DNA from 3 places in the Pantoea sp. S-LA4 genome. Region 3 is predicted to be linked to each of the others. Evidence: predicted binding sites of a transcription regulator. Region 3 holds the regulator's gene; each other region holds the start of a gene.
The links. The regulator CRP, encoded in region 3, controls carbon source genes, mostly activating them, when cyclic AMP is high. The targets are predictions, from matches to a motif close to ATGTGANNNNNNTCACAT.
Positions count from the first base shown of each region.

Region 1: the regulator CRP is predicted to act here: its motif matches at 5,469-5,486, upstream of ACX3P5_RS01195 (YjcB family protein).
Region 2: the regulator CRP is predicted to act here: its motif matches at 1,179-1,196, upstream of udp (uridine phosphorylase).

Region 1 is NZ_JBTLRC010000002.1:59,060-67,188, forward strand. It holds gene ACX3P5_RS01175 (DMT family transporter) at 1-928, shown strand, start outside; gene ACX3P5_RS01180 (transposase) at 1,853-2,248, opposite strand; gene ACX3P5_RS01185 (oligosaccharide flippase family protein) at 2,774-4,030, shown strand; gene ACX3P5_RS01190 (ATP-grasp fold amidoligase family protein) at 4,039-4,989, shown strand; gene ACX3P5_RS01195 (YjcB family protein) at 5,082-5,363, opposite strand; gene soxS (superoxide response transcriptional regulator SoxS) at 5,610-6,035, opposite strand; gene soxR (redox-sensitive transcriptional activator SoxR) at 6,136-6,621, shown strand; gene ACX3P5_RS01210 (glutathione S-transferase family protein) at 6,661-7,326, shown strand; gene ACX3P5_RS01215 (NCS2 family permease) at 7,684-8,129, shown strand, end outside.
Region 2 is NZ_JBTLRC010000002.1:4,025,406-4,033,534, forward strand. It holds gene metE (5-methyltetrahydropteroyltriglutamate--homocysteine S-methyltransferase) at 1-111, shown strand, start outside; gene ACX3P5_RS19705 (dienelactone hydrolase family protein) at 171-1,004, opposite strand; gene udp (uridine phosphorylase) at 1,307-2,068, shown strand; gene ACX3P5_RS19715 (tetratricopeptide repeat protein) at 2,166-3,434, shown strand; gene rmuC (DNA recombination protein RmuC) at 3,520-5,019, shown strand; gene ubiE (bifunctional demethylmenaquinone methyltransferase/2-methoxy-6-polyprenyl-1,4-benzoquinol methylase UbiE) at 5,095-5,853, shown strand; gene ubiJ (ubiquinone biosynthesis protein UbiJ) at 5,865-6,470, shown strand; gene ubiB (ubiquinone biosynthesis regulatory protein kinase UbiB) at 6,467-8,104, shown strand.
Region 3 is NZ_JBTLRC010000002.1:3,399,319-3,407,447, forward strand. It holds gene ACX3P5_RS16880 (hydrolase) at 1-167, shown strand, start outside; gene ACX3P5_RS16885 (YheU family protein) at 172-390, shown strand; gene ACX3P5_RS16890 (phosphoribulokinase) at 452-1,321, shown strand; gene ACX3P5_RS16895 (OsmC family protein) at 1,349-1,753, opposite strand; gene crp (cAMP-activated global transcriptional regulator CRP) at 2,057-2,689, shown strand; gene ACX3P5_RS16905 (YccS/YhfK family putative transporter) at 2,747-4,822, shown strand; gene argD (bifunctional acetylornithine/succinyldiaminopimelate transaminase) at 4,824-6,044, opposite strand; gene ACX3P5_RS16915 (aminodeoxychorismate synthase component II) at 6,126-6,701, opposite strand; gene ACX3P5_RS16920 (putative adenosine monophosphate-protein transferase Fic) at 6,743-7,336, opposite strand; gene ACX3P5_RS16925 (YhfG family protein) at 7,326-7,496, opposite strand; gene ppiA (peptidylprolyl isomerase A) at 7,594-8,129, opposite strand, start outside.

The DNA of each region.
Region 1 (8,129 bases), 3.3 Mb from region 3:
AGGTCTGATGTGGGGACTGATTTTTGTCGGTCCGTTGCTGGTGCCTGACTATCCCGGCGCATTGCAATCGGCTGGTCGCTATGTCGCCTTTGGCCTGATTGCGCTGCCGCTGGCCTGGCACGATCGCCACCGACTGCGGCAGCTGGCACCGGCGGCCTGGCGCGAGGCGGTAAAACTCTCGCTGGTGGGAAACCTTCTTTATTACGCCTTTCTCGCCAACGCGATCCAGCGTACCGGCGCGCCGGTCTCAACCATGATCATCGGGACGCTGCCGGTGGTGATCGCCGTCACCGCCAACCTCTGTTACGGCCATCTTGAAGGGCGGCTGCCGTGGCGGCGACTGTTTCCTGCTTTGATCATGATGGCGGCCGGGCTGCTGTGTGTGAATGCCGCAGAATTACGCAGCCAGGGCGCGACGCTGGATCTCAGCCGTTACCTCACTGGTATCGGGCTGGCGATGCTGGCGGTGGTGTGCTGGACCTGGTATCCGCTGCGTAACGCGCGCTGGCTGCGCACTCATCCTGAACTCCGACCCTCAACCTGGGCGACGGCGCAGGGGCTGGTCACGCTGCCGATGGCGTTAATTCTTTATGCGCTGGTCAGCCTTCAGCTCGCCTGGCAACAGCCCGCATTCGCGCTGCCGTTTGGGCCGCACCCTCAGGTGTTCATTCCCTTAATGCTGGCGATTGGCCTGCTCTGCTCCTGGCTGGGGACGCTGTGCTGGAATGCAGCCAGCCAGCGTTTGCCCACCGTCCTGATGGGGCCGCTGATCGTTTTTGAAATCCTCTTTGGCCTTTTATGGACTTTTCTCTGGCATCAAAGCTGGCCGCCGCTGCTCACGGTAACCGGAATTATTTTTCTGATGGCGGGCGTGCTGTGGGCGATGCGGATAAAACCGCAACCGCAGGTGGTGGCGGTGAAGACCTGATACGCACAGTGGCCTCCTTTTCCCGTTTCGCGCGGTCAGCGGTCCGCGCGGCTTTTTAAGATTAAGTCGCATCCCGATTCTGGCCCTTTTGCGCGCTTTTCCGGCGCGTAATCGATTTCATGCGCCAGCCTGACCTCGCGTTGTTCCCCTCATCCGGTTTCCCAGACGGCCAGGCCAGGCTAAAAAACAGTCTGCCAGCGAGCGAATCCGATCCTTTTGCCGGTTTAACGGCGTGACGGTGATGGAAAATCATCCATTAATCAGGCGAATTTCAGGCAATTCAGGACAATTATGCTTTTAACCCTGCGCTGTAATTGCTCTCTGGCCCTGATTAATGGGGGCTAAAAACCACCATTAACTTCATTCATTGATAAAAGAGTAAGAAAATTCCGCCGCTGCGTTTTTAATTAAAGGTTAATGTTTGGCACCATTGATGCGCAATGAAGTAAGAAAAAACTGCGATGCATTACGTTAGTGATAAGGAGCAATAAACTATTTATCCTGGATTAATCCTGGTGAAACTTTTGGCAACTTACACTCCTTGCCAATTAAAGCGTAACCGTAAAAATGACGATCAGATCCATCATTAACTTAAAGGCAGGTTGGCTATTTCTGACCGGATGTTTAAGACGGCTTAACGGAATAGTCTCTGTTTAGTTCCGATGATTAGCCGAGCTTAACCAATGAAAAGGAGATCCCAATCCCGTCGAAACGGGATTGGGAGAGGGGAAAGGGGCGTAGAATGCGAGACTTTTGCTGTTGTGAATCAATTTTACCGCAAAAAAAGAAGCTTAGCCGTGAAGCCATTCATTAGTTATAAATGGAGCGGAAAAGGGTGCCGCAATTGTCCTGTTAAATGATCTTCATCTCTTCTGGTAAGAACAAATCTCAGCGTTAAGTCTAAAAAGCGCGGTAGCATTGGGTTTAGCGATTCTCGGTGCCTGACGGATAATGATAGACACTGCGACTGATATCTAATAAACGGCAGCTGCGACGGGTGCCAATGTCGAAAGTACTCTGCAGGAAGTTGACTGCCTGACGCTTTTCATTGGTGGTAAAGAAGTTCTTCAGTACGCTTTGCAGCATCTCCTTGTCGGAGTTCAGGGTCTGCAGCTCACGGGTAAGATTCTGCAGTTTTTCCTCCAGCTCTTTGATTTTTCTGCCTTCTTCTGAAGACAGCCCAGAAAACTTCTTCTTCCAGCTGTAGAACGTAGCTTCAGAGATGCCAAGCTCTTCACAAATCTCTCTGACTTTAACGCCCGATTCAGAAGCTTTAATGGCATTTGTGATTTGATCTTCGCTGTATCGTGACTTTCTCATAAATGCTCTTACCTTTCTTATCGATTAATGGATGAGAATGACTTTAATAATTCCTGGCACTGTAAGTTTCTATTAATGCAGTATTAAAGTGCGCGTATTCAATTGCGAAGGTTAAATTAAGATATTTAGAATAAATATCATCATGGGATAAATCTTATTTTATTCCGATCAGGGGGGCGCGCCTTCCTGGAGGCGGTTTTTTGTTATAAATTCATCGCATCCCAAATACGAAAAAATTCTACGTACATTGGATATTTAGCATAACCGACTTGATTAATTCAGCGGTTATGTCTCTTGAAGATTGCACTATTTTCAGCCTGAAATCGTTTCCAGAAGAAGTGATTCGCGCCAGATATAATAAGAATTATCCTGAATTCATTCTCCGGATCATGATTTGATTCTCAATTTTCGGACCAGCTTGGTTTGAAGTCTTACATTTTCGCCAGGCCCACTGAGCGCTTATTAATTCGTTACAGGGATGTTGTACCGAAGCGGTTGTAGTTGAGTAATACTAAGGAAGAGTCGATGAAATTGAGCGTAATGTCGAATGCCGCCTGGATGATGTCTGAGAAGATCATCTCCGTGTTTGGCGTCATATTTGTGACTTCTTACGTGGCGAAATCCTTTGGCCCAACGGTGTTTGGCCAGATGGCGTTTTCAACCTCACTATTTGCGATGGTGCAAACCGTGGCAATCTTTGGCACCGAAACCATTCTGTTTAAGCGCGTCAGTAAAAATGCGTCGAAAGGCTTACGCCTGATGACCATCGCGCGCACCCTGCGGATGGTGTTATTGCTGCTCACCTCGGTGCCAGTCTTAATCTGGGTCTGGTACAACATGCAGGAAAATTTCCTGGCATTTGCACTGGCCTCATTTGTTGCCTCGGTTTTTGTCACCCAGGATACGTTCAGCGTTTATAACAATGCGCGTCTCGCTTCTCGGCTGAACACCATCGCCAACGCGGTCGGTATGCTGCTGAGTTTCGCGATTAGCTTCACCATCGCCTGGCTGCGCCTCAATCCGCTGTGGCTGACGCTGTCGATTGTGGCGGTGACGCTGGTGCCTTACCTGATCAAACGTCACAACTTTTATCAGGAACATCAGGATCAGATGCCGCCGCGTGAAAAGCGCACGGCTTATCTGCGTTACCTGATGTATGCCGGTCTGCCGCTGGCGATCTCCAGCATCTTTATTTCTGTGCAGGTCAAAGCGGCGCAGATGTTTCTGGCGGGCACCGCGCCGGCGCGGGATCTCGGGCTGTTTGCCGCCGCCAATACCATTTCTGCCTCCTGGATTTTTATCCCGGTGGCGCTGATCACCTCCTGCTTCACTGAAATCTTCAGAGAGCGTGGCGAGGTCGCCATCCGGCTGGCTGCCCGGCTCAATGGTTATGTGATGGGTGTTTCATTGCTGATGCTGCTGGTCATCTCGATGTATGGCGAGCAGATCATTATCGCGTTGTACGGTCCGGAATACACACAGTCAGGAAGTCTCATTACGTTGCTGTCGATAGCGACCAGCTTTTCGGCAATGGGGACAGTAGCTTATCGCTACATGGTCAAGGAAGGAGGGTTTAACTACCTGCTGAAGAAAATCATTTGTCTGATGGTCATCAGTTTGCCGCTCTCATGGTGGTTGATCCAGGGCCACGGCATCATGGGAGCCGCATGGAGCGTGTTCCTTTCCGAGCTTTTGTCCCTGACCGTAATGAATTACTTCTTTAAAAACGGCGTCATTCAAAAGATTCAGGTTTCCTCACTCAACTACAAAACCTACAAATGAGGTCAGATATGCTCAAGTTGAAAGAAGAACTCAGAAGAAGTGTGCAGTACTTTATTAAGAAGATGCCCTGGGCGTACCAGGACCGCATCTACTACTTCCACAAGTTCAGAAAGCTGCCCAATCTGCGTCAGCCAAAAGTGTTCAACGAAAAGGTGCTGTACCGTAAATTTGTCTATGGCGATTACCAGAACTACGGTCGTCTGTCGGACAAATATTCGGTACGCGAATTCATTGCTGAAAAAATCGGTAATGAGTACCTGATTCCGCTGGTACACGAAACCACTGACCCGACCACGCTGAACAGCTTACCGTGCTGGAAAGGGACGGTGATCAAGCCGAACCACGCCTCCAACATGGTGGAGATTCTGCTGGAAGAGCCAGACGCGCTGCGCAAACAGCAGATTATTCATGACTGCTATCGCTGGCTGAAAACCGATTTCGCTAACGAAGCGCGTGAGATCCACTATCGCTACATCAAGCCGCGCATTCTGGTTGAGAAGTACATTGGTGATGGCAAAAGCGCGCCGATTGATTACAAGTTTCATATGTTCAACAAGCGTGATGGCAAGTTCGAATATGTGTTGCAGGTGATCTACAACCGCTGCCAGCCGCTGCTGTCGATGAATTTCTATGTGAATAACCTCAACGAGGCGTTTCATAAGATTCGCGATACCGGTCTGGATGTCTCACCGATTCTGCCGTCACTGCAACATGCGCTCGATCTGAGCAAAAAGCTGGCCAGTGACTTCGACTACGTGCGGGTCGATTGGTATATCCATGAAGAACAGATCTATTTCGGTGAACTCACTTTCACGCCGGGTGCAGGCCTGGTGACCGGATTGGATCGGGGTTTAAACCAGATGATGGGAGATATGTGGATTCAGGACCGCCGCGGAACGCAGAGACCGGGCGTCACAGTGCAGGATGTTAATATCCCTGCCATGTTGAAGAAAGTTTAAGCACACACAGCAATGTAAAAAACCCCGCTTAGCGGGGTTTTTTATTGGGAAAAATCAGCACATTAAACGCGCATCATGACGCGCGCCCTCCATCAGGGCATCGGCCACTCAGCGGGCGCCTGACTCATTACGTCGATAAAGGCGTGCTTAGAGATTTCCATAAAGTTGTGCACGTTTTCCATGCTCAGGGTAATTCCCATCAGACCGGTAACAAACCAGCAGGTCATGCCCAAACCAATGCCGCCACACATGAATGCCATCACATGATGACTATCCTGACGCAGTTTGGTTTTCAGGGTGCTGGCGAAAAACATCATTACGGCGCTCAACAATTCCCAACGCATAACAAGAAGACTGGTGGTTAACGTAGCCATCGGCCGGACCTCAATATCAGTAAGTATTCCTGACAACCTGCGGACATCACCGGCGGCGGAAAAGCGTGTCAGGAAGTGCTTTAGCGCCGTCAACCCAGGTTCATAGTGTGACTTGGGTCACATTATATCACCCGATTTGAAATTTTGAACAAAATTTGACACTGGTATGGCAGGAAAGTGTTGCAGATTTGAACAGCAGGGGAAGCAGAGGCGATCAGGCGCGCCCGATGACGGGCGGCCTGGGCATTAGCGGACCGGGCAGCACTCGCCGGTGGTACGTTGGGTAAAGCTGGCCATGCTCTCTTTGCAGTCAAAGCTCAGCAGACGAGGGCGCTGAATCGCCTGACGACGCATGGTATGGCGATAGGCGGTAGGGGTTTGCGAAAACTGGCGGCGAAATACCCGCGAAAAGGTCTGCTGCGAGTCATAACCATACTGCATGGCAATATCAAAGACCGGACGCTGAGTCTGAGAGAGCGCCTCGGCAGCCAGCGTCAGGCGGCGTTCACGAATATAGCCACCCAGCGTCTGTTTCGTCACGGTACGGAACATACGCTGCAGGTGCCATTTCGAATAGCCCGATTTTGCAGCCACTTCATCAATGGACAGACTTTTGTCCAGATTCTGGTCAATCCAGTGCGTCAGGGAATGAATGATCTCTTCTTGCATCATGGCCTCATCCTTCTGGTGCTTAATTAGCGATAATGGGAGTTTAGTCGTTTTGATGGGATGCGAGTATAATTCCTCAAGTTAACTTGAGGTAAAGAGCCAGATGAAAAAAGATCGCAACTACCCCAAACCGGTATTAACGCCGGGCGAAGTGGCGCGCCGCAGCGGTGTCGCGGTGTCTGCGCTGCATTTTTATGAAACCAAAGGGCTGATTTTCAGCACCCGCAACGGCGGTAATCAGCGACGCTACAGCCGTGACGTGCTGCGCCGCGTCGCCATCATCAAGATTGCACAACGCATTGGCATTCCTCTGGCGACGGTCAGCGACAGCCTGGAGCATATTCCGGCCAATAAGCGGATGTCGGCCCCGGAGTGGGATGCATTGACCCAGCACTGGCGTGAGGAGCTGGACAAGCGCATCGAAACCCTGACCCGACTGCGTAACGATCTGGATGGCTGCATCGGCTGTGGCTGTCTGTCGATGCGTGATTGTCCGCTGCGCAATCCCGGCGACCGGCTCGGCCAGCAAGGATCGGGTGCGGTGCTGCTCGACCCGGAACAGGACGATAAACATCCGGACGCTGGGTGAGGTCTATACTGGTGGAAGGTCAACACACAGGGAATCATGATGATCACTGTTCACCATCTTGAGCAATCGCGCTCGCATCGGGTGCTGTGGCTGCTGGAAGAGCTGGAAGTGCCGTACCAGATCAAACGTTATCAACGCGAGCCCACCATGCTGGCGCCCGAGGCGCTGAAAAAAGTGCATCCGCTGGGTAAATCACCGGTGATTACCGATGAAAACCGGGTGGTGGCCGAATCGGGCGCCATCCTGGAGTACCTGGAGGAGAAATACGATCACGAATTTCGGCTGAAGCTCAGTGATGAAGAGGCGCGGCTGCAGTCGCGTTACTGGCTGCACTATGCCGAGGGATCGCTGATGCCGCTGCTGGTGATGAAGCTGATCTTCGGACAGATGGGGAAAGCGCCGGTGCCGTGGCTGCTGCGTCCGGTGGGCGCCGCGTTTGGCAAAGGGGTACAGAAAGCCTGGCTGGACAAGCAGCTGCAACCGCATAAGAAGATGATTGAACAGCATCTGGCGGCCAATCCTTGGTTTGCCGGGCAGCGTTTCAGCATTGCCGATATACAGATGAGCTTCCCGCTGCTGGCGCTGGCGCAACGCGCCGGGCTGGAGCAGATGCCCGCCAGTGAGAAATGGCTGCAAACCGTCCAGCAGCGCGCCGCCTGGCAGCGGGCTATCGATCAGGGCGGTGAGCTTTCCCTGCCAGGTTAATCCTCTTTGCTGGCGCACCGTTTTTTCGCCCGGTGACGCCAGCCTCTCCGCAGTAAAAAAGGCCTGTAACTTCAAGGTGTCAGCCGCGCGCGATAGCCTTTGTCCTGCCAGGCTGTAGGGCTGTTACCTGATCTTTGTGCTGAATAATGTCTTCCAGCCAGTTGAAAATGTGCCGCTAAACGCCGGATAATCGTTTGCCTTTTTATCTGGCGGTCCTTTGACTGCCAACTATCTGCGGCAAGGTAAACGTTTGCCTGACGGGCTTATTCCGTCAGCGCGCCCGGATTACCCGCTTATTTCAGGGACAGCGACGGTCGCAGAGCGATCCACACAACAAAAAATCTTTGAGGCTCAACTATGTCAATTGAATCACGCCCGGCCAGTGGAAAACTGGACGCCTGGTTCGCGATCTCGGCGCGCGGCAGCAGCGTGCGCCAGGAAATTCTGGCCGGACTGACCACCTTTCTGGCGATGGTCTATTCGGTGATTGTGGTGCCGGGGATGCTCGGTAAAGCCGGTTTCCCCCCAACGGCGGTCTTTGTCGCGACCTGTCTGGTCGCCAGCTTCGGCTCAATCCTGATGGGGCTGTGGGCCAATCTGCCGATGGCGATTGGCTGTGCCATCTCGCTGACTGCCTTTACCGCTTTCAGCCTGGTGCTGGGCCAGCACATCAGCGTACCGGTCGCGCTTGGCGCGGTATTCCTGATGGGGCTGCTGTTTACCCTGATTTCGGTCACCGGCATCCGTGCGTGGATCCTGCGTAACCTGCCGATGGGCGTGGCGCACGGTACCGGCGTCGGGAT
Region 2 (8,129 bases), 630 kb from region 3:
TTGTGGGTGAACCCGGACTGCGGATTGAAAACGCGCGGCTGGACCGAGACGCGGCAGGCGCTGGCAAACATGGTGACGGCGGCGAAGAAGCTGCGTGATGAAACAGCATAAAAACGGGTCAGAACGGCGAGGCTGTTACGATATCGGGGCGCACAGCGCCCCTTTTTTGCTTATTGCGATGCGACGCCATACTGCCTGAACCAGGCCAGCATCCGCGCCCAGCCATCACTGGCAGATTCAGCATGATAGCTCGGACGGTAGTCAGCATTAAAGGCATGTCCGGCTTCGGGATAGACGATGATCTCCGCGGTGGCATTGGCCGCGTGCAGCGCCTGACGCATCTGCTCAACGCTCTCCAGCGGAATCCCCTCATCCTGTCCACCGTATAAACCTAACACCGGGGCGCTAAGATCGACGGCGACATCGATAGGATGCTTCTGCTGCTTCATGGTCCGATCGCCGGTCAGACGTCCATACCAGGCGACGGCCGCGCGCAGTTGCGGATTGTGCGCCGCATAGAGCCAGCTGATGCGGCCGCCCCAGCAGAACCCGGTAATGCCCATACGCCGGATATCGCCGCCGTTACGCGCCGCCCAGTTGGCCGCATGATCAAGATCGGACAGCACCTGTGTATCGGGCACTTTGCTCACCAGCTCGCTGAACAGGGTCGGGATATCGTGGTAATCGTTGGGATCGCCTTCGCGGAAGTAGAGTTCCGGAGCGATAGCCAGATAGCCTTCCAGCGCCAGACGGCGGCAGATATCACGGATGTGTTCATGGACGCCAAAGATCTCCTGCACCACCAGCACCACCGGTAACGGACCGTCGGCAGATTTCGGTCTGGCATAAAAGGCGGGCATATTTTCGCCCTGGCTTGGCACTGAGGTCTCACCGGCGTGAATCGCCGGACTGTCGGTAATAATGGTGGTAGAAGCGGTGGGCAGAACGGCAGGCGCAAAGGTCCCTGCCGCGGCTTTTTGTGTCATATTATCACTGGTTTTCATTATTCTCTCCGTGCAAGCAATGGCGCAATCACGTAACTATAGCCTGGCCGGACACCGTGCGAGCCAGACGTCGGGTAACAGAGTCAGCAGCGGACAATACCATCCACCTCTTTAACACTGTGATGAGGCCGACACAGCCCCGGCGAAGCCAATGTCAGCGAAACCGATGTGATATTGTGATAAACATCACATTGTTTTTAGTGATAAATGTAACTTTCATTTTCTTCGGTGAATGCTGTCACATATTTATCGGGCGTGCTGACGTAGAGTGACGCGCTACCTTCCCTTAACAGGAGTCTGAAATGACACAGTCTGACGTTTTCCATCTGGGCCTGACGAAAGCCGATCTGCAGGGCGCCACCCTGGCGATTGTGCCCGGCGATCCGGAGCGCGTGAAGAAGATTGCCGGACTGATGGAGGATGCCACGCATCTGGCCTCACACCGCGAATTTACCAGCTGGCTGGCTAAGCTGGACGGCAAACCGGTGGTGGTCTGCTCAACCGGCATCGGCGGCCCTTCCACCTCTATTGCGGTTGAAGAGCTGGCGCAGCTTGGCGTACGCACCTTCCTGCGCGTGGGCACCACCGGCGCTATCCAGCCGCACATCAACGTTGGCGATGTGCTGGTAACCACCGGGTCAGTGCGTCTTGACGGCGCCAGCCTGCATTTCGCGCCGATGGAGTTCCCGGCCGTGGCCGACTTTGCCTGTACCACGGCGCTGGTGGCCGCAGCAGAAGCCTGTGGCGCGAAGACTCATATCGGCATCACCGCCTCTTCTGACACGTTCTATCCAGGCCAGGAGCGCTACGACACCTTCTCCGGGCGAGTGGTGAATCGCTTCCAGGGATCGATGAAAGAGTGGCAGGAGATGGGCGTCCTCAACTATGAGATGGAATCCGCTACACTGTTAACCATGTGCGCCAGCCAGGGGCTGCGAGCCGGCATGGTGGCGGGCGTGATCGTTAACCGTACCCAGAAAGAGATCCCGGATGCGGTGACGATGAAACAGACCGAAAGCGATGCGGTAAAAATTGTGGTTGAAGCGGCTCGCCGCTTGTTATAACCCTTACTGTCAGGCAGCAGGTTAACGGCCGGACATAAGGCCAGCCTGCTGCCGGATAGCCCCGGCGCAGCCTTTCAACGGAAGCTGAGAGTGCCTGATGCGCAAGACTATTCCCGTTCGTCGTCCCGCCGTTAACCTGAATCCCGTTGCGCTCAATGCCCGTCTTGAGAGCAGTGCCGCACAGTTTCGCGCCGCCATGCAGCAGGGCGATTATGCGCAGGCTGCCCGCTACTGCGAAGAGGTGCTGCGCTATCAGCCCCATCAGATGCAGGTACTGAGCGACTACGCGCTCTGTCTGATGCGTCTCGGTCAGCATCACAAGGCCTACAAAACCTACCAGAAAATTTACCAGTCGCCACCGGCGGTGCGCGCTACCGCGTCAGACACCTGGCTGGATGGCCTGACCGAAGTGTGTGGCTGGCTGGATAAGCAGGATGAGGTGACGCGTTACGGCCTGGAATCGTTGCAGCAATCGGACGCCCGTTTCCGGCAGGGCGCGCGGGTTGCGTTTCCCGCTGCGCAGCCCGAGCCGATCGACCTCAGCCAGCCGCAGCAGAATGTGATCGCCTTCAGCCTGTATGGTGACCAGCCGCGTTACTGCGAAACCCTGATTAAAAACGTTGAGGTGGCGCCTGAGCTCTATCCGGGCTGGGTGTGTCGCATCTATCTGGATGACAGCGTGCCGCAGCATGTCTGGCAACGGCTCGATCAACCGCACGTTCAGCGGATCGATATGTCCCACGAAAAAACGTTGTTCCCGACGCTGTGGCGCTTTCTGGTGATGGACGATCCCGGCGTGAAACGCTTTATCGTCCGCGATGCCGACTCGTTGCTCTCCGAGCGCGAGGTGGCGGCGGTCAACGCCTGGCTGGCGTCGCCTTACTGGTTCCATCATATGCGCGACTACTTCTCCCATACCGAACTGCTGCTGGCCGGCATGTGGGGCGGCTGTCACGGTGTTTTTCGTCAGGTCGAACAGACCATGCGCGAATTTATTGCGCAATACCGCGGCAGCGAACGCTTTACCGATCAGTCTTTCCTCAAGACGGCGCTGTGGCCAACGGTGCGTGAAAGTGTTCTCAACCATGATGAACTGTTTCATTTTCATCAGGCGCAGCCGTGGCCAGCACATCCGCCAGTGCGCTGGCAGATGCCCCGATTTCACGTCGGCAGTAATGTCGGCTTTGCCAGCCTCACCGGTCAATCCCATGCCGCCGACGGTGCCCGTCAGCAGATAGAAATGAGCGGTGACGGCAAAAGCTGGCACTACCCGGCTCAGGTGAAAAATGGCCAATGGCTGCTGCCGATGCCCTATTTCCTGATTGATGAGTGGCAGGCCGGAAAGCTGACGGTGACCGTGCGCTAAGTGGTTGAGGGCATGTAAATATATCTGGACATTCATACAGTGCGACTCTACCTTTTCCCTCAGCAGCTTGAGTCGCGGGGAAATCATGGATCAGCACATCATTATCAGCGTCTGCCTGGCGCTCGCCGGAGCAGGGATTGGCTGGATGCTGGCACAGTTACGTGCCGGGCATCAGGCCGCCAGTTTCTTAACCGAACGCCGTCTGCTGGAAGAGGCGCAGCAGCGCCAGCAGCAGCAGATGGATCAGCTTCAGCAGCAGGCACAGCAGCGTGAACAGGAGTTACGCCAGCTGCATGGCGCGCTGAGCGGCGCCAATGAGCGTCTGCAACAGCTCGACTACTGGCGCAACGAAAGCGAACAGCTTAATCGGGAACTGCGCAACCAGCTGGAGGTTAACAGTGCCCAGGAAGCAGAACTGCGAGAAGTGACCATCCGCCTTGAAGAGACCCGCTTCGCTGCCGAAGAGAAGCAGCGTCTGCTGACCAACAGCGAGCAACGCCTCAGCGCCCAGTTTGAAAATCTTGCCAACCGAATCTTTGAAAACAGCGGCCGCCGCGTCGATGAGCAGAATCGCCAGAGCCTGGACAGCCTGATTGGTCCGCTGCGCGAACAGCTGGATGGCTTCCGCCGCCAGGTGCATGAGAGCTTCGGCGCGGAGGCGCGTGAACGGCATACCCTGACCCACGAAATCCGCCAGTTACAGCAGCTTAATGCGCAAATGGCGCAGGAAGCGCTCAACCTCACCAAAGCGCTAAAAGGCGACAACAAGATTCAGGGTAACTGGGGTGAAGTAGTGCTCAGCCGGGTACTGGAAGCCTCCGGGTTGCGTGAAGGTCATGAGTATGAAACCCAGGTCAGCATTCAGTCGGAGCAGCAGGGCAGGATGCAGCCGGATGTGATTGTTCGTCTGCCGCAGGGAAAAGATGTGGTGGTGGATGCCAAAATGACGCTGGTCGCCTACGAACGTTATTTCAACGCGGAAGATGAGGTTGAGCGTGAGCAGGCGATTCAGGAACATGTCAGCGCGATGCGCAGCCACATTCGCCTGCTAGGACGTAAAGATTATCAACAATTGCCCGGTTTACGATCGCTCGATTATGTGTTGATGTTTATCCCGGTCGAGCCGGCTTTTTTGCTGGCGATCGATCGCCAGCCAGAGCTGATTGGCGAGGCGCTGCAGCAAAACATTATGCTGGTCAGCCCGACCACGCTGCTGGTGGCGCTGCGTACCATTAATAATCTGTGGCGTTACGAGCATCAGAGTCGCAATGCGCAGCGTATCGCCGATCGGGCGACCCGGCTGTATGACAAGATGCGGCTGTTTGTCGATGACATGAGCGGCATTGGTCACAGTCTGGATAAGGCGCAAATCAGCTACCGTGAAGCGATGAAAAAGCTGGCCGAAGGGCGCGGCAACCTGATTGCGCAGACGGAAGGTTTTCGTGCGCTGGGGGTCGAGGTTAAACGTTCGATTAATCCTCAGCTGGTGGAGCGGGCAATGCCGGAACATCCGGCTGCCGAAGAGCCGGATCATGACGACGATACGGATGACAGTGACATGCGTGTGAGACGCCTCCACGAATAGTATGGGCGTAGCGTGCCTGACTTCCGTGACTCTGATACACTTCGGGAAGTATTGTTTGTGGAGCAGGTAAAACCGATGGCAGATGAATCACAGCAGGAAACCACCCATTTTGGCTTTCAGACGGTCGCCAAAAGCGAAAAAGCCGACAAAGTTGCGGATGTGTTTCACTCCGTAGCGGCAAAATATGACCTGATGAACGATTTGATGTCCTTTGGCGTCCATCGTATCTGGAAGCGTTTTACCATTGACAGCAGCGGCGTACGTCGCGGACAGCGCGTGTTGGATCTGGCCGGCGGTACCGGCGATCTGACGGCTAAATTTTCTCGCCTGGTGGGCGAAACCGGCCAGGTTGTACTGGCTGATATCAACAGTTCGATGCTGAAGATGGGCCGCGAAAAACTGCGCAATCTTGGCGTGGTCGGTAACGTCAATTACGTCCAGGCCAATGCAGAAGCTCTGCCGTTCCCGGATAACTACTTCGACTGCATCACCATCTCCTTTGGTTTACGCAACGTAACGGAAAAAGAGAAGGCGCTGGCCTCGATGTTCCGTGTGCTGAAGCCGGGCGGACGCTTACTGGTGCTGGAGTTCTCCAAACCGGTGATCGATCCACTGAGCAAAGCCTATGATGCTTACTCCTTCCATATTCTGCCGCGCATCGGGCAACTGGTGGCGCAGGACGCAGAGAGCTATCGCTATCTGGCCGAATCGATCCGTATGCATCCCGATCAGGAAACCCTGAAAGCGATGATGAACGACGTCGGTTTTGAAAATACCACTTACTCCAATATGACCGGCGGCATTGTGGCCTTACACCGTGGATTTAAGTTCTGAGTGAGATGGTGATGAAGCTAACGCCCTTGATTACCGCGGGCCTGGAAACCGCGCTGAACCGCATGTTGTATCGCGATCGCGGCCTGAAGGCGGCACGGCAGCGTCTGACCGGTAAGGTCCTGACGTTGCGTCTGAGCGAGTTTTCCCATCCGCTGGTGCTGGTGTTCAGTGAACAGCAACTGGATGTGCTGGCTGACTGGCAGGACAACAGTGACTGTACGGTGATTACCTCTCTGAAAACCTTGCCGAAGCTGCGTGACCGCCAGCAACTGACGCCGCTGATTCGCAGCGGTGAGCTGCAGGTGGAAGGCGATTTGCAGGTGGTACAGCAGTTTTCCGCGCTGATGGATCTAGCCGAGCTGGACCCGGCAGAGTATCTGGCGCCCTGGGTTGGTGATATCGCGGCCCAGGGCATCAGTCAGGGCGCGCAGCGGGCATTCCGGCTGGTGAAAGGCGAAGTCGGGCGTCGACAGGATGACCTCGGTCAGGTACTGACCGAAGAGTGGCGTGTCGCGCCAGGCTCGCTCGAATTAGCCTGGTTTTCTGAGGAGGTAGACGCGATGGAACGTTCGCTTGAGGCGCTTAATGCGCGTCTGGCGCAGCTGGAGGCAAAATGAGTTTTGGAGAGATCCGCCGCTTATATTTGATCATGAAGGTGTTTTTGTCCTATGGCCTTGATGAACTGATTCCCAACACGCGCCTTACTCTTCCGCTTCGCCTGTGGCGTCGCTGCATTTTCTGGTTACCTAATCTGCATCCGCACGAACCGACCGGTGCGCGTATGCGCATGGCGATGGAGCAGCTGGGACCGGTCTGGATCAAGTTTGGTCAGATGCTGTCGACCCGCCGTGACCTGTTCCCGCCAGCTATCGCCGATCAACTGGCAATTTTGCAGGATCGGGTTGCGCCGTTTGATGGCGTCAAAGCCAAAGCACAGATCGAAGCCTCTATGGGCGCACCGATTGAAACCTGGTTTGATGATTTTGACATCAAACCGCTGGCGTCAGCCTCGATTGCCCAGGTTCACACCGCCACGCTGAAATCGACCGGCAAGAAAGTGGTGATTAAAGTCATTCGCCCCGATATTTTGCCGGTGATCAGAGCGGACATGAAGCTGATCTACCGCCTGGCGCGCTGGGTGCCGCGTCTGCTGCCCGACGGTCGTCGTCTGCGTCCGGTGGAAGTCGTACGCGATTATGAAAAAACTCTGCTTGATGAGCTGAACCTGTTACGCGAAGCCGCCAACGCCATTCAGTTACGCCGCAATTTTGAAGACAGCCGGATGCTCTACGTGCCGGAAGTCTATTCCGACTACTGCAGCGAAACCATGATGGTGATGGAACGTATTTACGGCATTCCGATTTCAGATGTTGCCACGCTGGAACGGCACGGCGTCAACATGAAGCTGCTGGCAGAGCGTGGCGTGCAGGTGTTCTTTACCCAGGTGTTCCGTGACAGCTTCTTCCATGCGGACATGCATCCGGGCAACATTTTCGTCAGCTATGAGCATCCGGAAGATCCGCAGTATATCGGCATCGATTGCGGCATTGTCGGCTCGCTTAACAAAGAAGATAAGCGCTATCTGGCGGAAAACTTTATCGCCTTCTTCAACCGCGACTACCGCAAGGTGGCGGAGCTGCACGTTGACTCAGGTTGGGTGCCGCCCGATACCAACGTTGAAGATTTTGAGTTTGCGATCCGCACCGTCTGTGAGCCGATTTTTGAAAAGCCGCTGGCCGAAATTTCGTTTGGTCACGTGCTGCTGAATCTGTTCAATACGGCGCGTCGGTTTAATATGGAAGTTCAGCCGCAGCTGGTGCTGTTGCAAAAGACCCTGCTGTATGTGGAAGGGATTGGTCGTCAGCTCTATCCGCAGCTCGACCTGTGGAAGACTGCCAAGCCGTTCCTGGAAGACTGGATCAAAGATCAGGTCGGCCTGCCCGCCATTATCCGGGCAGTGAAAGAGAAAGCGCCGTTCTGGGCTGAAAAGTTACCAGAACTGCCGGAACTGTTTTATGACAGCATGCGTCAGCATAAACTTCTGCGGCACAGCGTTGACAAATTAGTGGGCGATCTTAATGCGCAGCGTACCCGGCATCATCAGGCACGCTATCTGTTTGGTGTCGGTGCGACCTTGCTGCTCAGCGGCACGGCAGTGCTGCTTTCACGACCGGACTGGGACCTGTTCCCGGCGGTGTTGATGGCGGCGGGCATCGTCTCATGGTTAATCGGCTGGCGTAAGACAAACTGATTGTCACTTCAGCCTAAAACACGGT
Region 3 (8,129 bases):
TGAGTGATGAGGTGATACCGCACAGCAGCCAATTATCTGCCACTATTACTTATCAGCTGACCCCACACGGCGGTCACGTTGGCTTTGTCGGCGGGACATTGCGCCAGCCCGAAATGTGGCTTGAACAGCGCATACCCCAATGGATGACCCCTTTTCTGGATACCTGACGTTGTGATTATTCCCTGGCAACAGGTCTCACCTGAGACCCTCGAAAATCTGATTGAAACCTTCGTGCTGCGTGAAGGCACCGACTACGGCGAGCAGGAGCGCAGCCTGAACGAAAAAGTGGCTGACGTCCGCCGCCAGCTGGAAACCGGTGAAGTGGTGCTGGTGTGGTCGGAGCTGCATGAATCGGTCAATATTATGCCGCGCAAAGAATTTCGCGGCTGATGCGCCGATCGGCAATTCATGGTAACAATGCCCATGGCCCGACCTCACAGGGAGCTTTTTTATGTCTGCACGCCATCCGATAATTGCCGTCACCGGTTCCAGCGGCGCGGGAACCACCACCACCAGCCTCGCGTTCCGTAAAATCTTTCAGCAGCTCGATCTGCACGCTGCCGAACTGGAAGGCGACAGTTTTCATCGCTTCACCCGGCCGGAAATGGATATGGCGATCCGCAAAGCGCGCGATCTGGGCCGTCATGTCAGTTACTTCGGTCCGGAAGCCAATGACTTTGGCCTGCTGGAGCAGAGCTTTAAACAGTATGGGCTCAACGGTGAGGGCCAGTCGCGTAAATACCTGCATACCTATGACGAAGCCGTTCCGTGGAATCAGGTACCCGGTACCTTTACGCCGTGGCAGCCGCTGCCGCAAAACACCGATATTCTGTTTTACGAAGGACTGCACGGCGGCGTGGTGACCGCCCAGCATAACGTGGCTGAGCATGTCGATTTACTGGTCGGCGTGGTACCAATTGTCAACCTGGAGTGGATTCAGAAGCTGGTGCGTGACACCAGCGAACGCGGCCATTCGCGGGAAGCGGTGATGGACTCGGTGGTGCGCTCGATGGAAGATTACATCAACTTCATTACGCCGCAGTTCTCGCGCACTCACCTTAACTTCCAGCGCGTGCCGACGGTGGATACCTCGAACCCGTTTGCCGCCCGTGCTATTCCGTCACTGGATGAGAGTTTCGTGGTGATCCACTTCCAGGCGCTGGACGATATCGACTTCCCTTACCTGCTGGCGATGCTGCAGGGATCGTTTATCTCGCACATTAATACGCTGGTGGTGCCGGGCGGAAAGATGGGGCTGGCGATGGAGTTGATCATGGGACCACTGGTGAAGCGACTGGTGGAAGGCAAGCGAATAGAATAAGAGGCCGCAGAGCGGCCCCCGCAGAGATCAGCGTTCGATCACTTCATAGCTGTGGGTAATGGTGACGCCTTTGCCCAGCATGATGGCAACCGAGCAATATTTTTCTGCAGAAAGATCCACCGCGCGTGAGACCGCTTTATCCTGGAGCGCTTTGCCGCTAACGATAAAGTGCAGGTTGATGTGCGTAAAGATTCGCGGCGCCTCTTCACGACGTTCTGAGGTCAGTTTCACTTCACAATCAGCCACATCGTTGCGGCCTTTTTGCAGAATTGAAACCACGTCGATGGCGCTACATCCGCCCGCCGCCATCAGCACCATCTCCATTGGGCTGGGCGCTTTATCACCCGAATTGCCATCCATTAATACCTGATGGCCGGACGACGACTCACCGAGGAATGTCAGCCCTTCTACCCATTTCACTCTTGCCTGCATGATTTTCGCTCCAGAATATGCGGTTTTGCCGTCAGAGTACGCTTTCGCCTGGTAAACAGCAATCCAGAGAAATCCGCTGTTAGCTGAAGCGAGACAACAGAAGACAGTCGGCAAAAGCTGTGCTACAAACAGTGCTGAAAATATTTTTCGTCACCCGATGGCGAAGCCGGGAAGAATGATGCGCACTGCGCCGAATGCAGCCCGAATAATTTCCTGTAAGGGAAACGCTTGAAGCTTTCATCGCCTGACAGGGAAAACTGCCCCCTGTATTTTGGGCACGATTACAACAGAGGATAATAGCGAATGGTTCTCGGCAAACCGCAAACAGACCCTACACTCGAATGGTTCCTGTCCCATTGCCATATTCACAAGTATCCATCCAAAAGTACGCTGATTCACCAAGGTGAAAAAGCAGAAACGCTTTACTACATCGTGAAAGGTTCCGTCGCGGTTCTGATTAAAGATGAAGAAGGCAAAGAGATGATTCTTTCTTACCTGAATCAGGGCGATTTTATTGGCGAGCTTGGCCTGTTCGAAGAAGGTCAGGAGCGCAGCGCCTGGGTACGTGCGAAAACCGCGTGCGAAGTGGCGGAGATTTCCTACAAGAAATTCCGTCAGCTGATCCAGGTTAACCCCGATATCCTGATGCGACTCTCGTCGCAGATGGCGCGTCGCCTGCAGGTTACGTCTGAAAAAGTGGGTAACCTCGCTTTCCTCGACGTCACCGGACGCATTGCTCAGACTCTGCTTAACCTGGCGAAGCAGCCAGATGCCATGACGCATCCCGACGGCATGCAAATTAAAATTACTCGTCAGGAAATTGGCCAAATCGTTGGTTGCTCACGTGAAACCGTGGGCCGTATTTTGAAGATGCTGGAAGATCAGAACCTGATCTCCGCACACGGCAAAACCATCGTCGTTTACGGCACCCGCTAATTCCTGTCACCCACGGCGTGATGGCAACATCGCGCCGTTATTGTTTGTGTTGGGCCGATGTGGCGTCGAATTATTTACCATCCTGAAGTCAATTACGCCTTGCGGCAAACGCTGGTGCTCTGTCTGCCAGTGGCGCTGGGCTGGCTGGCTGGCGACCTGCAAAAAGGTCTGCTGTTCTCGTTAGTCCCCGCCTGTTGCAATATCGCCGGTCTGGATACCCCGCATAAACGTTTCTTCAAACGCCTGATTGTTGGCGGCAGCCTGTTTGCGCTCGGCAGTTTTCTGATTCAGTGGCTGACGCTGCACGCGATTCCTTTGCCGCTGATTCTGTTCGCGATGCCGCTGCTGCTGGGCGTCACCGGTGAAATTAGCCCGTTGCACGGCCGTCTGTTGCCGGGCTCGCTGATCGCCGCCATCTTCACGCTGAGTCTGATTGGCCGTATGCCGATCTACGTACCGCCGCTGCTCTATATCGCCGGCACGCTGTGGTACGGGCTGTTTAACTGGTTCTGGTTCTGGCTGTGGAAAGAGCAGCCGATGCGCGAAAGCCTGAGCCTGATCTACCGTGAACTGGCCAACTATTGCGACGCCAAATATACCCTGCTGACCCAGCTGACCGATCCGGAAAAGGCCCTGCCACCGCTGCTGGCGCGTCAGCAAAAAGTGGTCGATCTGATCACCACCTGTTACCAGCAGATGCACATGCTGTCCGCCAGTCGGGATCACAGCCATAAGCGGCTGACCCGTGCTTTTCAGGTGGCGCTGGATCTGCAGGAACATATCTCGGTCAGCCTGCATCAGCCGGAAGAGGTGCAGAAACTGGTGGAGCAGAGCCATGCGGAAGCGGTGATCCGCTGGAATGCTCAGACCATCTCGGCCCGCTTACGGGTGCTGGCGGATAACATTCTCTATCACCAGTTACCCGATCGGTTTGGCATGGAGAAGCAGCTCGGCGCGCTGGAAAAAATTGCCCGCCAGCATCCTGATAATCCGGTGGGAAATTTCTGTCTTTATCACTTTAACCGCATCGCGCGGGTGCTGCGTACGCAAAAGCCGCTCTATCAGCGTGACCTGATGGCCGATCGCCAGCGCCGTCTGCCGCTGCTGCCGGCGCTGCGCAGTTATCTTTCCTGGCGTTCGTCTGCACTGCGCACCGCCGGTCGTTTTGCCGTGATGCTGATGCTGGGCAGTGCGCTGGCGCTGTTTTTCAATATTCCGAAGCCCTACTGGATTCTGATGACCATTATGTTCGTCAGCCAGAACGGCTACAGCGCCACCCGGGTTCGTATTCAGCACCGGGCGCTGGGCACTTTTGTCGGACTGGTGATTGCCGCCGCCACCTTACGTCTCGCAGTACCGGAGTCGCTGGTGCTGATGATCATGCTGGTGATCACTTTTATCAGCTACCGCTTTACCCGCCAGTTTTACGGCTGGTCGATGATTGGCTTCACGGTGACGGCGGTCTACTCGCTGCAACTGCTGTCGCTGAATGGCGCGCAGTTCCTGCTGCCGCGCCTGATGGATACCCTGATGGGCTGCCTGATCGCCTTCGGCGGGATGCTGTGGCTCTGGCCGCAGTGGCAGAGCGGCTTGCTGCGACAGAACGCCCATGACGCGCTGGAAACTTACCAGGATGCGCTGCGGCTGCTGCTGGGCGCGGAACAGTCGCCGGAGAAGCTCGCTTATCAGCGGGTGCGGGTTAATCAGGCGCACAATGCGCTGTTTAACTCCCTGAACCAGGCGATGCAGGAACCGGCTTTTAACGCCCAGTATCTCAAGGATATGCGGCTGTGGGTCACCCATAGCCAGTTCATTGTTGAGCACATCAATGCGATGACGATACTGGCGCGGGAACATACCATGCTGACCGCCACGCTGGCGGAGCGCTATCTGCAGTCGTGCGAAATTGCGCTGCAACGTTGCCAGCAGCGGCTGGAATATGATGGTGCCAGTTCGCAGGTCAATCTGCTGGATGAGCTGGAAAATATTAATGAAGGGCCGGTGACGGTGCTGGAGCAGCATGTGCGCCGCATTCTGGATCATCTGAGCGTGATGCACACCATTTCATCGCTGGCGTGGAGCCAGCGACCACAGCATGGCCGCTGGCTGATCAGACGGTTACGCAAAAACTAAATCAGCCGGCGATCACCTTACCGACGGCGGTCGCAAAGCGACGCATACCCTCTTCGATATCGGCGGGCTCGATGATCAGTGAAGGCGCGAAACGCATCACGTCGGTGCCAGCCACCAGCACCATCACGCCTTCCGCGGCGGCGGCATTCAGAATGTCACGCGCCTTGCCGGCGTGTTGCGGCTTCAGCGCCGCGCCAATCAGCAGGCCTTTACCACGAATGTCGCTGAACAGATCGTATTTTGCATCTATCGCCTGCAGCGCGCTGACAAACTGCTGACGCCGGAGATCAACGCCTTCCAGCACCTCAGGGGTATTGATAATATCCAGCGCCGTTTCCGCAATGGCGCAGGCCAGCGGATTGCCGCCATAGGTCGTGCCGTGCACGCCGGGTGCCATAGTCGAGGCGATCTCGTTAGTGGTCAGCATGGCGCTGACCGGAAAACCGCCGCCCAGCGCTTTGGCAGAGGTCAGAATATCGGGCTGCACACCGTAATGCTCATAGGCAAACAGCTTGCCGCTGCGTCCCATGCCGCTCTGCACTTCATCCAGCACCAGCAGCGCCTGATGCTGATCGCACAGGTCACGCAGCCCCTGCATAAATTCCTGCGTGGCGGGCACGACGCCGCCCTCGCCCTGAATCGGCTCAACCACGATAGCGCAGGTGTGATCGTCGATAACCGCTTTCACCGCATCCAGGTCATTAAAGGGAACATGGACGATATCGGCCGGTTTAGGACCGAATCCATCAGAATATTTTGGCTGCCCGCCGACCGTCACGGTAAACAGCGTCCGGCCATGAAAGGCGTTGTGGAAGGCGATGATCTTGCTCTTGAACGGGCTGTGACGTTTGCAGGCGTAATAGCGCGCCAGTTTAAACGCCGCTTCATTCGCTTCGGCACCGGAGTTGGCGAAAAACACCCGATCGGCAAAGGTGGCGCTGATGAGCTTACTGGCGAGGCGCAGCGCCGGTTCGTTGGTGAAGACGTTGCTGGTATGCCACAGGGTTTCGCCCTGGCTTTTCAGCGTCTCTACCAGCGCAGGGTGGCAATGGCCGAGCGCAGTCACCGCGATGCCGCCAGAAAAGTCGATATACTCTTTGCCCTGCTGATCCCAGACTCGGCTGCCCTTGCCTTTCACCGGCACGAACTGCGCTGGTGCATAAACAGGCAAAATAACGTTATCGAACGTTTCCCGTGTGACCGCAATTTTTTCAGCTGCCATGAGTGACTCCCTTTGAGTGATTGTTGTGCTGCTGTGAAATAATAATCACAAAATATGCATAAAAAATCACTCAAAGGCAAACTATTGCGTCAGGAAATTGTGCAGCAGCTGGTGTCCCTGCTCGCTGAGAATGCTTTCAGGATGGAATTGCACCCCTTCCAGCGCCAGGGTTTTATGGCGGATTCCCATGATCTCGTCGGGCTGGCCGTCACGCAGGCTCCAGGCGGTGACTTCAAAGGCGTCGGGTAGCGTATCGCGTTTGACGATTAATGAGTGATAGCGGGTGACGGTGAGTGGGTTGTTGAGCTGGCGGAACACGCCGCTGTTGCTGTGCTGGATCAGCGAGGTTTTACCGTGCATCACCTGGCGGGCGCGCACCACTTCGCCGCCCCAGGCCTGAGCCATCGCCTGATGTCCGAGACAGACACCCAGCACCGGCAGCCGCCCGGCGAAATGGCGAATCGCCGCCAGTGAAATACCGGCTTCGTTGGGCGTGCAGGGTCCAGGTGAAATCACCAGATGGGTCAGCGGCAGCGCATCCATCTGTTGCAGGGTGATGGCATCGTTGCGCACCACCCGCACCTGCGCGCCCAGCTCACAGAAATATTGATAGAGATTCCAGGTAAACGAGTCGTAGTTGTCGATCAGCAGCAGCATGACGAATCCAGGGTGGTTATCAGCGCCGCTATTCTACGCGGTTACGCCGGCTCGCTCACCACTTTCGCAAAAACCTGCTCCAGCGGCTGCAGGTCACCCGCGACACCGGCCTGATTCGCCGCCAGCCAGCTTTCGGCATCAATCGCTTCCCACGCCAGCAGATAACCCGCATGCAGCGCCAGCTGCTCGAAAAAGATGCGTTGCGCCCGGCCATTGCCTTCACGGAAAGGATGCAGCACGTTGATTTCGCAATAGTAATGCGCAATGCGCTGCACAAACGCATCGCGTGGCAGATCCGCCAGCCCGTTCTCATCTACCAGCGCCGCCATCAGGGCGTTGCCCTCTTTTTCGATATATTCGAAGTGACAGAAGGGTGTCTCATCGCGCCAGATATCAATGGTGCGCAGCTCACCGGCCCAGCTGTAAACATCCTGGAACAGCGTACGGTGGATCAGCCGCAGCCAGGGAAAGCCAGCATTACGCGGACCTAACTCCAGCGTCGCCAGCCGGGCAGCGCTGAAACTCAGCTCGGCTTTACGCAGCTGGGCGGCGTCATGAATATCGAGCAAATTCTTCAGTACGTTGTCGTTGTGCCACAGGTAGGGATCCTGGCTGACCGCGATATTAGAGACCATATTGCCTCCTCAGCGACGCCAGGCGTGCCGCCGCCTCATCGCCTTTTAGCGCGGGTTCATTGTGGCTGAAGCCTTCCAGCCGACAACTGGCCTGATAGCTGGCGCTACGCCGCTGCTGCCACAGTGTGGCCTTTTGTTTTTCGGTGAGTTTGTTGGCCATGCCGCCTCCTGCTCCGGTTTTGCCCTAAGTATAAGAGCAAATTCTGGCTTTGCCGGATGCGGGAAGGTGTCGCCATCCGCAGATGGCGACCGGACCGTTAAGGCAGAACTTTAGCGGAGAGGATAACTACCGGTTTAGACGGGACATTCTGGTAAGGACCCACATCTTTGGTCGGTACCTGAGAAATTTTGTCAGCCACATCCTGACCTTTCACAATCTTACCAAAGACCGCATAGCCAAAATCACGCTGACCGTGATCGAGGAAGGCGTTATCGGCCACGTTGAGAAAGAACTGGCTGGTGGCGCTGTCTTTATCGGCAGTGCGTGCCATAGAGATAGTGCCACGCAGGTTGCGCAGGCCGTTATCCGCCTCATTTTTGATTGGCGCATTGGTCTGCTTCTGCTGCATGTCGGTGGTAAAGCCGCCGCCCTGCACCATAAAGCCCGGGATCACGCGATGAAAAATGGTGTTGTTGTAGAAACCATTGTTGACGTAATCAACGAAGTTTTTCACCGAAACCGGCGCTTTCTGGTTATTCAGTTCGAGTTCGATGTTGCCGGCAGAGGTGGTGAGCAGGACGTGGGTATCGCCTTTTGCGGCCAGAGCCGAGGCGGAAACAGATGAGAGCGCTA